One region of the Caldalkalibacillus uzonensis genome, then DNA from elsewhere that is predicted to be linked to it. Evidence: riboswitches for the same ligand, from Rfam matches in the RefSeq annotation. Region 1 holds a riboswitch; the other holds the start of a gene.
What was found. A riboswitch is a leader RNA that binds a small molecule or an ion and turns the genes downstream of it on or off. The one in region 1 is predicted to bind thiamine pyrophosphate.
Positions count from the first base shown of each region.

Region 2: linked by a shared signal. The riboswitch ahead of tenA (thiaminase II) and the one ahead of J2S00_RS01005 (LuxE/PaaK family acyltransferase) in region 1 are both predicted to bind thiamine pyrophosphate.

Region 1 is NZ_JAUSUQ010000001.1:198,324-205,761, forward strand. It holds gene J2S00_RS00980 (3-oxoacyl-ACP reductase) at 1-138, opposite strand, end outside; gene J2S00_RS00985 (ABC transporter substrate-binding protein) at 191-1,204, opposite strand; gene J2S00_RS00990 (ABC transporter permease) at 1,201-1,962, opposite strand; gene J2S00_RS00995 (ABC transporter ATP-binding protein) at 1,959-2,711, opposite strand; gene J2S00_RS01000 (acyl-CoA reductase) at 2,727-4,091, opposite strand; gene J2S00_RS01005 (LuxE/PaaK family acyltransferase) at 4,248-5,372, opposite strand; TPP riboswitch at 5,466-5,573, opposite strand; gene J2S00_RS01010 (hypothetical protein) at 5,708-6,007, opposite strand; gene J2S00_RS01015 (NAD(P)H-dependent flavin oxidoreductase) at 6,226-7,200, shown strand; gene J2S00_RS01020 (CAP domain-containing protein) at 7,273-7,438, opposite strand, start outside.
Region 2 is NZ_JAUSUQ010000005.1:196,527-203,964, reverse strand. It holds gene J2S00_RS08705 (UDP-N-acetylmuramoyl-tripeptide--D-alanyl-D-alanine ligase) at 1-922, shown strand, start outside; gene J2S00_RS08700 (D-alanine--D-alanine ligase family protein) at 1,062-2,135, opposite strand; gene J2S00_RS08695 (hypothetical protein) at 2,221-2,400, opposite strand; partial or broken gene tenA (thiaminase II) at 2,393-2,950, opposite strand; TPP riboswitch at 3,140-3,239, opposite strand; gene J2S00_RS08685 (flagellar assembly protein A) at 3,243-5,030, opposite strand; gene J2S00_RS08680 (N-acetyldiaminopimelate deacetylase) at 5,162-6,310, opposite strand; gene dapD (2,3,4,5-tetrahydropyridine-2,6-dicarboxylate N-acetyltransferase) at 6,425-7,144, opposite strand; gene J2S00_RS08670 (enoyl-CoA hydratase-related protein) at 7,434-7,438, opposite strand, start outside.

The DNA.
Region 1 (7,438 bases):
CTCTGCTCTCTCTTTATTTTTCAGGAAATTAATGATCACAATAGAGCCCTGCTGGGCAAAGGCTTCAGCCATGGCCGCCCCAATTCCACGGCTGGATCCTGTAATCAGCACAACCTTTCCTTTTAAGGATAGATTCATGCCATCACCCACTTCTCATCCCATTTTTTTATTACCAATTCTTGATCAGCTATTATTTCAGTTCTTTCACTAATTCATTTGTGACGATTTCTGCTACATTTACAGGCTTTTCAAGTAAACCGATGTTTAGATAGGTCTCCTCCACTTGTTTAAAAATCTCGACATCTAACCAGCCCGGGCCTTTATCTTTCATTTCATCATTGATTGACGTCTCATTACGGATCTTGATTATGTCCAGGTTGCGCTGCTCATCTTGACCATCAATCGCGTAGTCTGCCGCTATTTTTGCTGCCTCCTCCGGATTCTCCAGCGTATATTTAACACTATCTTTGTACACCTGAAGGAAGCGGACTAACAAATCTCTTTTTTGATTAAATATCTCTTTCGTCACCACAAAAACGTCCGTTGGGGTGTTGAGCACATCTTTGACTTCGATGACATTCACTTCCCCCAAACCCTGCTGCAAAGCATCATACAGACCTGTATCCGTAGCTGCCGTAGCGACAACTTGCTTGTTCATGAGTGGTCCAAAGTTTAATACCCCTGCAGGAACAACATTGATATCCTCTTCGGTCATACCTGCTGAATAAAGCAGTACTTTTAAATTATCATAAGTTCCACTGCTAAGGCTGTATACACCCACATCTTGACCACGCAAATCTTCCACACTGGTGATGTTGCTTTCTTTTAAAGATACGAGATTAAAGACATTCTCAGGATAGATGTTATATATGATCTTCAATTTTTCTCCCTGTTCCATAGCTTGAAGAACTGCCTCTACATTGGCAAAGGCGATATCCGCATTACCGGCTATGATATTTTTGATGGCATCACCACCGCCAGCCCCAGGTACATATTCGAAATCAAGTCCTGCTTCCTCAAACCAACCCTTCTCCTCTGCCACAAATAAATTGCTTTGCTCTACGATAGGCTGGCTCCATGAAGCCATTTTCAATGATTCAAGTTCCTGTTCTTGATGGCTGGTTTGACTGCATCCCACTAACGTAGAAAGTAAACTAATCATGACCAGTAACATCACTATATTTTTCAATAACATGTGTTTCATCGCCATTCTCTCCTTGAGTGATGATATTTTTTAAACAGCAGCTTTTCAGTCCAGTGGATTCCCTCATAGAGGAATAACCCCATGAGCGTTAATAAAATGAAAGCGGAAAAGATTAACGTTGTATCGTATTGCGCTGAAATAATCAAGGCACCCAAGCCTTTGTTGGCCCCGACAAACTCACTGACCACAGCGCCCACAACACTTAAAACAACAGCCACTCTCAGGCCTGAAAAAATATATGGGACAGCCGTAGGCAAGCGTAATTTTAAGAGCGTTTGCCTTTTGCTTGCCCGCAGAGAACGAAACAGTTCAAGCCTCTCTTGATCGACAAAGGTGAGCCCTGTGATGGTACTTTCCAATAATGGAAAGAAGCAAATAAGGGCCACAATGATGATCTTAGGTTCATAGCCAAAGCCAAACCAGGTGGCGAGCAGTGGAGCTAAGGCCAACTTAGGCATCGCCTGAGAGGCAATAAGGTAAGGTTGGATGATATTGCGTACGGTATCTGATTGGGCAATTAGAAATCCTAAGCCGATGCCCATTATCGATCCAAGGATAAATCCCCCTATAATTTCAAGCAGTGTGGCCCAAATATGTGGCCAAAAATATCCATTTAATAGCTGAGTGATTAATTGGGCAAATATGGCCGATGGAGCAGGCAATATGAGCGGGCGTATTTGACAAGCATAAACAATCCATTCCCATATCCCAATAATGCCTACAAAAAGAAGAAGTGAGTAAAAAGAGGGTTTTTTCATCTTGCACTCCCTCTTTCAATTTCCTGGTACAATTCCCGAACAAGCTGGGTGAACTGTGGTTCAAACTTTAGTTCATGATGCCGGGGACGGTCAAACGGGATGGCGTATTCGGCCACAATACGAGCCGGCCGCTCCCCTAAAACAAACACACGGTCAGATAACAATACAGCCTCTTGAATATCATGAGTGATAAATATGGTGGTTGGTTTAAATTGTTGAGACAGACGCTCAAGCTCGTGCTGCATCTGCTCTTTAGTCAGGGCATCTAAAGCAGCAAAGGGCTCATCCATAAGCAGTATCTTTGGTTCCGTGATTAATGCTCTTGCCAAGGCGACTCTGGACAACATGCCACCAGAGCATTCATGGGGATATTTATCCATATCTTGACTCAGACCAACTAAGTCTAGTATTTCTTTAGCCCGGGAAAGCTGTTCTTCTTGTACATGTCCCTGTAATTCATAAGGCAGCAAAACATTTTCAAGCAGAGTTCTCCATTCTAACAGCACGGGTTTTTGAAAAACATAGGTGACTTCGTCTCTGGGGCTGTCTACCTTCTCTCCACCAATTTCTATTTCACCCTCAGTTGGCCTCATCAGTCCCGCAATCATTTTTAGTAAGCTTGTTTTACCACTGCCACTTTTCCCTATCATGCTGACAAACTCTTGTGAATCAATCTTTGCATTCACATGTTTAAGAATTGGCTTTTCCTTTTGAAAGCATAAACTGACATCATTGATAACTACTTCCATCACTACCGCTCCTCACTAATCCCTGTAAGGATCATACCGGTCGATCATGTTTTCTGCTGATCCCTCCACATCACACCACCTGACCAAATCAGCTAAATGAAGTCGCCCATCATGATGCCAACCCGGTTGGGGTTCCGTCATTTTACCTAAGGCACAAATCCTGTTAACGCCGCTTTCACCGAGCATTCGAATGACAGACCTGAATTTAGATGGCCCACAGGCCACACCAACGGTTTGCACGAATGTGCGGATCCCCTTGATTTTATGCGGGAGATCATCCAGATCGTCTAATGGTACAACCGTGACAACCCTGTTTAATACAGACAAAGGAAAGAAGGCTTCCGTATCATTTTCTTCATTGTAAAGAACGGTCCAGGAGGTGTCTCCCTTACTCACTAACAACTCAATTTTTTGTGAAGAATAGCTTTGGAATTCTGCTTTTGAGCGGAATGATAAAATCGCTTGGTTTTCCACTTCTGTTAACTGGGCACGGGGCATTTTGTATTGAAATCGATCCATTTCCTGAGCTAACATACGGGCAAAATCCCTGGGAGAAATTTTCCCGCCCTTTTCGACATAGAAGACATGGGGAGATAAACAGCCTTGTTGATCAAACCAGGAAACATCGTGAGCTGCCAAATGTGCTGTTTCCCATGCTGTCGTCCCTTCTAAGCACTCATTGGTAATAAGTCCAAAACTTACTTTATGTCCATGGGGCACAAACCTTACATCATGAGGAACTCTGGCCTTGACCGCTTGGATTGTATGCATACTGCCATAGGCAATAACAGCCTCTGAACTTTTAAAAGCAATCTCCTCCAGTTCAGCTTGGCCGCCCTTCCACCACACGATGGCCAACGTTGCGGCCATTTTGGGTTCAATTTTTTCAAGTGTTTGGGCAAAAAGCACAGGAAATAAAGGCTCAGCTGAAGAGACCTTTCCCAGTGTCGCCGATTTTAGAATCATTCCAGCAGCCATGCTCCACAAGGGAAGTGCGGGAACATTGCCAGAGAAAATGTGAGTGGTACACTGTGGCCCATAAGCTTTAAGCAATCCCCCTGCTTTTCTGGGCCTAAATTCATCCAGGATTAACGGGTTAGGGAAATCTTCCTCCACCATTCGTTGGAGTTTTTCCTTGCGAAATAAGCGTAAGTATTTTGTTAAAAACAGTCTGATCATTTCTGAATTATAACCTGTGATGACCGGGAGATATTCCTCAGCCATTTGTCTAAGCTCAAATTGCGGGTTTAACCATGATTGTACAGCCTCATCAATGACCTCGATGATATCATTGACCCTCATCCGCTTTAACCCACGTTCACGATTAACTTTAATCTGCTCCATAATCAACTTCAGCTGTTCAGGTGTTAACTGAGGCACCTGAAGGGAAATGTCCTTCCCGTGATGAGAAAATACAAGGGTTTTTCTTGCTAACGATCGCTGCAGATCCTCTGGCAGATTACAAGGCAAATAAAAAGAGTCTATAGTCGGACTCATGCTTGTCTCCCCTTTGACTGCGACACCTATAAAAAATAACTACATCTGTCTTGACGCAAGGAACTCCTCTACGGCCAAAGAACATCCCTTTGCTTCAGCTCCTGTTGCCCTGCCCAACAGTTCAAAGCCGTTCAGTGTAGATCTGCCCATATCTTCTGTCATGATGGCTAGAACCGAGTTGAGATTGGCCAGATCATAATGGACAATAATGCCTTGTTCACCGCAAGGTTTAGGTTTATAAGTAACTGGATCGATCACCAAGGTTCTAACCCAGTGAGGTGGTACCTTTACATTGTTCACACTTTCGGTCTGATTGGCGGTATGATCTGCGTTAACTGCATGATACAGGTTTTGGTCATAAAACTGGGAGCTTAATTCTGTCATGCCATACATGTTAACACAATACGCTTCAGGTATGGAGAATAAGATGCTCATCTCTTGCTTAAACTGGTGCGGCAAAATCTCTCTGGACCGTCCTTTGGCTCCCCCGGTATCCATCACCCTGCTTCCTTGAGGCAGCTTAAAGGTTAATCCCTCTTGTTTACAATGATCTAAAAAATGAATAAATGAAAAGGTCGCTCCTATCACAAGGACAGGCTCATCCTTTTGCTCACTCGCTCTTAACATATCGATAAGCAAGTCCAAATCAAAATGGTTACTCTGAACCACATAGCGGCTATCCTCAGTTCCGAACATATCTAGCGCCAGCCTTAAATAATGAGCTAAAGAAGAATTGGGCATATCTTCTTCAGGAGGGAATAAAATGGCCATTTTGATTTGTTCCCTATCCGGCAAGATATTTGGTTTAAAGTAACGTTGCATCGACAAATCATAAATGTCTAAATCCCGATGATAATGTTTCCCCTTTTTTGCTGGGTTCGTCGTCCCACTGGTCATAAAAATTGCTTCCGCTTCTTCTATCGGACAAGCTGACAAAATGGCTTCTTTAAAAGCGTTAATCGGTACAGCTGGTATCTCGGTAAAGTGTTTGACGGAAACAGGGGATACCCTGCGTTTGCGGCAAAATTTCCGAAAAGCCTGATTATGCTCATATTGAAAAGCAAACAAAGACAAAGCCAACTGATTGAATTCTTCTTCTGAAGCTTGATCCTGTAATATAAAATCCCTCACCTTTTCTTTTATTGATGAATAGGCTTCATTCATACACACACCTTCTTTCTCTCATATAAAGCAATTAAAAAACCACTTCTTAATCGAGAAGTGGTTAATCGTAAAATACATGGCTTGTATACATATATCTTACATCAACCACTTCCCTACGCTGCTATGATGCAGTTCAGGTTCAAAGGGTTCTAAGGCTAAACACCTTAATCTCAGCCTGATTCGGCTCCCCTAGTGGTTATATCTAATATTTAGTTTACTTAAGCTTATCATAATCAAATGGAATGTCAACACATCCCCCCTCATGGGTGAAAAATATTCAGTTTTTAAAGTATTTATATAAACAAACCTCTATGTAAGAAATCGTATAATAAAACTTAAATGTTAAAGCGTTCGATTTGCTCATACTGATGGTATTTATATAATATATTCCTTTGTCTTTCTCCAATCAGATCAAAGTGTGGATATCTTGGATGTCGGTCAATCCATTCGGGGGCTAAACCTTCCTTATTACCCCAGACAATCAATTTGTCTATGTCTGCACAACCGACTTTGGTCACTGTTTTAATATGAGGGTACTTAGGGTGAACCCAATAATGAGTAATAAAAGCAATTTCCCCATTTGCAACCTTGTGTTTCCAAATGTCTAACTCTTTTCTGTTGATGCCAAAAGCCATATCTTCATTCACCCACCGTATAACTTTATCATACTGTTTCCACTTTCATTACTCACGAAGGAGAATATTGAGCATTATAGCTGTGATTGTATTATAGCTGATCTATCATTAGAATGGAATTTTTGGAGGAACAGGGGGCAAAACAGATGCAATTGAGAGGCATTTAAGGTAAAGTGAGACATATATATGATCACAAAATGTTTTGAAGGGTGAGAAAAATGGTAAAAAGGTTTCCTCCACAGCTTGCCGGCCAGACGGTGTTGCCCGTGATCGCGGCTCCCATGTTTCTTGTTTCCAGTCCCAAATTGGTCATTGAAAGTTGTAGAGCTGGCATCATTGGCTCATTCCCTTTGCTCAATGCCCGGACGGCACATATTTTAGAGGACTGGATGCAAAACATAATTGAAGAACTGGAAAAAGCACGCCGGGAAAATCCGGAGCGGCGTGTGGCTCCCTGGGCAGTTAATCTTATCGTGCATCGCACGAACAAACGTTATGAAGAAGATTTAGAACTGATTAAAAAGTATCAGCCTCCGATTGTGATTACCTCTCTGGGTGACCCGGCCCCTGTTGTCAATGTTGTACATACATATGGCGGGCTTGTTTTTGCGGATGTGGCCAACCTTGTTCATGCCCGAAAAGCAGCCGAAAAAGGGGTTGATGGACTTATCCTCGTCTGCAACGGGGCTGGCGGGCATGCCGGAACAATTAACCCCATGGCCTTTATGGGTGCAGTTAAGGAATTCTGGGACGGTATCACTATTCTTGCCGGTTGTATTTCCAGCGGCCAAGATATTTTGGCAGCAGAAGTACTCGGTGCAGATTTTGCCTACATGGGAACGCGTTTTATTGCCACGCACGAAAGTTTTGCCAACTCAGATTATCAAAAAATGCTAATAGAATCCAGCGTGGAAGATCTTATTTATACTGATGCGTTCAGCGGAGTGAAAGCCAATTATCTCATTCCCAGTATTGTCAGAGCAGGGCTTGATCCCGCACATTTGAACAAAAAGGAAACCGTCGACTTTTCCAAACTGAACCAGTCTGAAGCAAAAGCCTGGAAAGACATCTGGTCCGCGGGACAAGGGGTCAGTACCATTAAAGAGGTGCTGCCCGTTGCCGAATTGGTGGAAAGACTTCGAGCAGAATATCAGCAGGCACTTGCCTCTTTATGTTCTAAACGTTCAAACTAAATAAATGAATTAATGTTAACGTTGTCATGAAAAAGTCACTTCCTTTTGGAAGTGACTTTTTCATCAGGATAATCACTTACTGATAAACATTTGTGTCCAGTAATGACCGTTTTCATTGTAGCCCACACCAATGTGCGTGAAATTTCCATTTAAAATATTGGCTCGATGTCCTTCACTATTCATCCATGCTTGAACAACGGCCTCAGGAGTTGGCTGACCCTGGGCAATGTTTTCGGCT
Region 2 (7,438 bases), on a different contig from region 1:
TTTGGGGGTTCCTTTATCTCTGCTGCATATTAAAAAACACCATGAGCTAGCGGTGCTGGAACTGGGGATGAACAAGGCTGGAGAAATCGATTTTTTAGCCCGTATGGCCCAACCGAACATCAGTGTGATTACCAATGTTGGGGACGCCCACATTCAATTTTTTGGCCTGCGTGAAAAAATTGCTGAAGCCAAAGGAGAATTGTTGCCCCATACGGATCCGGACGGGTTTGTGATCCTCAACGGTGACGACCCGCTGGTTCTGAGCCAAGCCCCCCGGTATCCGGGCAAGGTGTATACCTACAGCATCAGGAAAGAAGCAGATATCTATGCCACTAACATCACCTTTTCAGAACATGGCAGCTTCTTCGATTTGCATGTCGATGGCCAGTCGGTTTCCTGTTTCATGCCCATGTTTGGCGAACACAATATTTCCAACCTGCTGCCCGCCGCCTTCATCGCCTACCGGTCGGGCATTAACCTGGAGACATTGCAACAAACCATGATGTCCATTTCTATTTCGGACATGCGCTTTCAAACGATGGCTGGGCCTAACGGCAGCATCCTGATCAATGATGCTTATAACGCCAGCCCCACGTCTATGAAAGTGGCCATTGACACTTTTGAGCATATTTATCCCGGCCGGAAAAAAGTCGTTGTGCTCGGAGACATTTTTGAGCTGGGAGAACAATCTGACAAGCTGCATACAGAAGTTGGCCAATATATTAAAGACAAACGGCTTACTGTGATTACGGTAGGTGATAAATCGTCACTCATCTCCAAAGCAGCGGGCGGAACCCATGTGTCTACCCATGAGGAAGCCATTGAGGTTCTCAAACCTTATCTGACACCGGAGCATGTCATCCTGCTTAAAGCATCCCGGGGCATGAAACTTGAAAAAATCATCGAGTCACTGACCCCATAGCACCAAGAAAGCCGACTCCCCTCCCTATGTTCTGCCGTTTTGAACAGGGACAGGAATCGGCTTTTTTGTTATGTTTTCAGCGTGACGGTGAACACTAGGCCGTGCCGCAAGCACTGAGCAAAGCCGCAATCAGTTCGGGCTAATCCAAGCTTTGGGCGATCACCCGGATCTTCTTTTTTTCCCTAAAGCGCTCAATCCCCAGTTGGATCAATGTTTCAATCAACTCCGGGTAGGAGAGGCCTGCCTCCTTGAACAGCAGCGGATACATGCTGTACTCGGTGAATCCTGGCAGTGTGTTAATTTCGTTCAGATATAACTGATCTTCTTTCTCATTCCAAAAGAAGTCAACCCGGGCCAGACCGGTGCAATCTAAAGCCAGGAATGCTTCTTTGGCCAACTGGGCCATTTCGCTGGCCACCCGCTCAGGGATCCGGGCGGGAATAAACAGTTCAGCTCCGCCATCCTTATACTTGGATTCATAATCGTAAAACTCTGCCGAGCTGACAATCTCACCCACTACCGATGTTTGCAAATTGCCAGCATGATTGCCCAATACGCCAATCTCCACTTCCCGGCCATCAATAAACGCTTCGACAACCACTTTTTGATCAAATGCGGCTGCCTCAGCCAGAGCTTTCACCAGCTGCTTCTCGTTTTTGGCCTTATTGATGCCAACACTGGAACCCAGATTCGCCGGTTTAACAAAGACGGGGTATCCCAGCTGAGCTTCAATTTCTGTACAGACTGACTCCAATCTGTTGTCAATCTCTTGACGGGTATAGGCTAAATATTCTCCTTGCGGCAGATTGTGCAAAGCAAACATTCTTTTCATCATCACTTTATCCATACCCAAACTGGAACCCAGGACACCTGACCCTACATAAGGGACGTCGATCATCTCCAACAAGCCCTGCAAAGTACCGTCTTCCCCATACGGACCGTGAACGACCGGGAATACTATATCCACAGTTTCCTTCAGCTTTAACAGGTCCGGATGGCGGTTGGTGGCCAATCTGAGCTCGGCAACGGTGGAAGGCGGCTGTTGCAAACTCCCCCCTTCCACCCATAAGCCATCCAATTGGATATAGAGGGGAACCACTCTCCATTTATCATAATCAATAGCATGCAAAATAGAGAAAGCGGTGCGCAATGAAACTTCATGTTCACTTGACTTTCCTCCGTAAATCAAACCCAGTACCTGTTTGTCACTCATGTAGAATAACTCTCCTTTAGGCGGATTTATCTTATGTATATGCCTATGATTATATCATGTTTACTCTAAGGAGAGCATTCGTTTCTTACTGGTTATTTTCGTCGACCAGATTGACATAGATCTCCTCAACAGATGGGACCGCCTCTATCAAGCCACCCTCCAGCAACCAGTCAGCCGTCTCTTGCCAAGTCTCTTCTATTTGACTGCCGAAGGCTTCATCCCCCATTTCCATCTCTTGCTGAACATGGTCCGCATGCTTATTCATCAGTCGGCCACATCTTTCTGTAATAGGACATCTCCCAAAACAGATACTCGAAACGGGTCGTGTTTAAGAAGATTTCTTCCAGACGCTCCAGCTCCCTCTCTGGTTTGCCCTCTGCTTGCTCATCCAATAAATCGATGGTCCATTGAGCCAGTTCCCCAAACTCCTCACTGGCGTACATCTTGATCCAATCTCCGTAAAATTCATGCTCGCTGGCGCCAGGAATCCGATTGAGAGCCGGCCTATTTCATGGTAGCTCCACATGCAAGGCAACAGGCTGGCCACCAGTTCAGCCAGTGTCCCGTTTTGAGCCACATGAAGCATATAGTGGGTATAAGCCAGCGTCGTTGGGGCAGGCTGCGCCTGTTCCAGCTCTTGTTCGGAGATGCCGAACTTCTTGGCATACTGGCGATGTAAGTCCATTTCCACATTTAAGGTGGCATCCAGTAAACGGGCAAAGCGGCCCATGGTTGCCACATCATGAGCTTTGACCCAGGGCAAACAACTTGGCATAGTCAATCAGATAAAGATAATCTTGAATCATATAAAAACGGACTCCTTTCATGAGAGAAATAAAAAACCACTCCCAGGTAGGAGTGGTCAGTCAACATTCAAACAATAACACCGGCTTTTAGTAGAGCGGTTACAGGAACCATCAGCCATCGGGAAGGAACATCAAACAGCAAAGGACTGTTTTGGGCCATGTCTCCTCCCAGACAATATGTACGCCGGGCAACGCGATGCTGACGTGACTCCACTTCCCTACGCTAGTATTATCTAGGTCAGGTTCAAGGGTTGAGGCGGAAACCTCTCTCAGCCATTCAGCACCCCTAGTGGAGTAAAAACTATACTGTTATTAAGCTGTGGGTTTTTCGGTCATAACACATTTTGACCAGGGACTGTTCCCGTTGATTGTGGTACGATATGCCATTAATTTCAATGGTGACATCCGGATATAAGTACTCAGCTGACACCTGCCCATCCTCTTGATTCACCCGAACGTAAGTTTTGACATTGGCCGGGGCCCCCAGTCTTTTCACTTTAATCCGGTGTCCGGCTTCCAGTCTTCCCCCTCGAGCCACCCCGGTTCCGTCGATAATCAATATATCATGGGCGGCAAACAATGTAGAGTTGTAAACGCCCAACCCTTGGACACATATATTGCCGCTGGCCCGGACAGCAGAGTTATGGATATAGCGCGCACTGACGTGGTAAGCGCCCTGGCCCTGTCCGGCGATGTCCTCCATCAAAGCTTTTCCAGTACGGTATAAGTGCTCTATTTCATCCTTAGATTGTATTTTAAGCGGTCCCAGACCTGTCAGCTTTTCAATCAGAGAAGCAGCCCAGTGGGTGAGTTCCTGACTCGGATCGTTCCAATGCTTACATTCCTGCTCAAAGCGTTTAAGATAGGTTTCTAAATGCTTCAGCTTGGATTCAATTAACAACTTGACTACCCTGCCCAAACCGTTAGTTGTCTCAACCTGGTGCTTCACATCCAGGTGGGCACTTATTTGCTGCAGGCCTTTCCGGATGGTGTCCACTTGATCCACAATGGTTTTCATCCGCTCCAAAATGAGCTGCGCTTGGGATGCCTGTCCACCCGCTGTCACTTCGCTGCCAATGATGTTTTTTCTCACAGCGACATGTTGCCCAGCCACAATTTTTCCGTGGGTAACCGAGCCTTTAACCTCCACATTGCCAGTCGCCTCTATCATTAAACCCTCCAGCACATCCCCATGCACTGTTACGTCACCGTTAAACCGAATACTACCCTCTTCCAAAGTCAAATCTCCCTTAATCTCAAAAAGAGGATTTATTCTCACTTGCCCTTTGTTCAATTCCACTCTCCCATCCATCGTAGCCACAACAAAGCGGCCGTCCTCACTCAGCTTCACGCCCTGTCCCAGCCGGATGGGGATCTCTTTCCCATCGATGGCCGGGATCTCTTGTCCGAACACATTGATCCCGTTCGTTCCTTTTGATGGCGGCACAATTTCTATTACTTTATCTCCGATTTGAACACTTTCCACCTCATGCACGCCAAACCAATTAATACTCTCCTTTTCCTGCACTTCCACCCCTTCATTTGGGAGCGTCGTATAAAGTTTTTTAAATTGGGTTGGTTGACCGTCCTGCCTTTGCTTTCCTGTGGCTATGATGTAAGGCTCTGACCAGTAGGTTTCCTGTCTCAGCCAGTCATCGATACGCTGGGAACTGACGCCATACACAACTCCTTTCTGCTTCAGCCAGGTCACAAGCTCCTCCGTGGTGAAAGGCAACTGCTGACGGCGCTGCTCCTTAAAGCGGATCTCGCACCCATTGTGTCCAGAGCTGACCACCGGAATTAGCTCATAAGCCACGTCTTCAATTAACTGCAAGCTGGCCTCGAGGCCATTCTTGGAAATGTTCAGGTACACCCAATCGTCTAACTGTTGTGGATCATAAGGCAGCGTGACAACATCATCAGCAGTTAAAACACATCTTGCTTGTATCTTTGCTCCGTTTACCCGTAAGGCGACGTGGCTGGGCGGAAACAGGGTGACAGGTTGTTCGAAAAGACAGGGATCAATCCACAGGCAGTTCTCCTTCCAATGCACACTCTCTGTATTTTTATGATCAGTGTGAGCAAGCATCTCATACTCCCCCCCTCTGGTCAGAATAAACGGGCAGCCAGTCTTTGTTGAAGACATTACTTCAAGCTGTTAATTGACAGGTATGAAGTTTTGGCAAGCAAAAGTCATCCTTTAGGTTATTGTACCTACGCCTATTTTACCATGTTCACTTCCTTTTGCCCACTCTTCCAAACGATATAATCTATCAGCAGCCTGATAGCCACACCAATCGCTTCTTCTTTGGGTTCGAGCTGGGCATGGTGTAAACCAAAGGGACTGTCAACCCCCAGCCAAAACATAAACCCGGGGACCTCTTGCAAAAAGTAGCCGAAGTCCTCACCTGTCATCGCCTCTTTACATTCGATTAAACGCACTTGTTCCAGGGTGCGGGCCCAGCTCATAAATTGACGTGTGAGTGAAGGATCATTGTACACCTGGCAATAGTTGGCCCCGTAATCGAGAGCCGTTGTACATTCAAACCCGGCTTCGATGCCTTTAAGCAGCGCTTCGATGCGTCCTTTCACCTTAGCCATTGAGTCCATGGAAAGGGTGCGAATCGTTCCTTCCACCCGTGCTGTCTCAGCAATAATGTTTTGTTTGTCTCCGCCTGTAATTTTGCCAATGGTAATAACCGCTGAATCAAGGGGATCAATATTGCGGGAGACGACCGACTGCAACTGGGTCACAAAATGACTGGCCGCCACCACCATATCATTGGCCAGATGGGGATAAGCAGCATGGCCTCCCCGTCCGGTAAAATCAATAAACAATTCTGACGTATTGGCAAACAGGATCCCTTCTTTGGTGGCAATGGTGCCCACCGGATATTCAGGGGCGATATGCAAGGCGATCATCAGGTCCGGTTTCCAGGCCTGAAACGCCTGACTCTCCAGCATGGGCCGGGCTCCCCCCGGTCCCTCTTCAGCGGGCTGGAAGATCACCAACACATCATCATCAATGGGTTGATGGGCAAAATGGGTCACCAAACCGAGGGCAATGGCCATGTGCAGATCATGACCGCAAGCGTGCATATAGCCCGGGTGTTGCGACTGAAACGGATATGTGGTCTGTTCCTTAATCGGCAGACCGTCCATATCTGTTCGATAGCCAATGATTCGGCGGGGCTGTTTACCCTTGATTTTGACCAGAATACCTGTTCTCCACGTTTTGATTTCCAAATGTTCACCAGGCAACTGGTTCAAGTAATCCAGCACGTATCGCTGGGTTTTAAACTCTTGAAAGCCTGGTTCCGGAATTTGATGCAGATCACGCCGTATCTGAATAAATTTAGTGAAATCCATCTTTACCTGCTCCTTTGCGGTTCTCAAACTTATATAAAGAGGGCCTTTCCCTTTTTCAATCTCAAGGGAAAGGCGGCGGAAAGCGATACGATCATTTTATTTTTCTTCTGTTGTCTATTCTTCTTTCAGTTGTCTTAATTCCTGTTTAATTTCAGTTTTGGCTTTTGTCTGCTCATCAATTTGTTTAATGATACGGGCCGGTGTGCCAGCCACAACAACATTTTCAGGAACATCCTCGGTCACAACAGCTCCGGCTGCCACCACGGAACCTTTGCCTACACGCACCCCTTCAAGAATAACGGCATTGGCTCCAACGACCACATCATCTTCGATGACGACTGGCTTAGCCGAAGGAGGCTCAATCACACCTGCAATGACGGCACCAGCCCCAATGTGACAATTTTTTCCGATGGTTCCGCGGCCTCCGATTACCGCGTTCATGTCCACCATTGTGCCCTCTCCGATGACGGCGCCAATGTTAATCGTGGCCCCCATCATGATCACAGCATTTTTACCGATTTCAACCTGGTCCCGGATAATGGCACCAGGCTCAATACGGGCGTGAATATGCTTGAGATCCAAAAGCGGAATGGCCGAGTTGCGGCGGTCATTTTCAACAACAAAGTCTTCAATTTTGTCTTCATTGGCCTGGATGGCAGCTTGAATCTCTTTCCACTCCCCAAATAAGACACCTACATTGCCAGTAATGAACGCTTTTGTTTTCTCCCCAAAATTAATGCCTTCCAGATCTCCCTTAATATGTACCTTAACAGGTGTTGTTTTTTCACTGTTTTGGATATAGCTAATAATTTCATTCGCATCCATCATTTTCATGGTTATGGCCTCCTTGCTTGGTCTTGTCACAGAATCTCTCTTCCATTATAGAGTTTAACAAACGAATTGACAAAGGATATTATTAATATTGCTTCGGCATGTACACAATTTTTAAAATTAACGTTATAATCTCTCGTATGTTTAAACCCTCATCAACCATTGCTTTATGCACAGAAACCCCTCCTGTTAGATGAATAAAACAGCCTCTCTTTAATGTCATCGTCATCTTAACAGGAGGGGGCCTGTTTGCGATATGAACTTAGTTACATCCGCTTAATGGTTGATGCGGCTAAC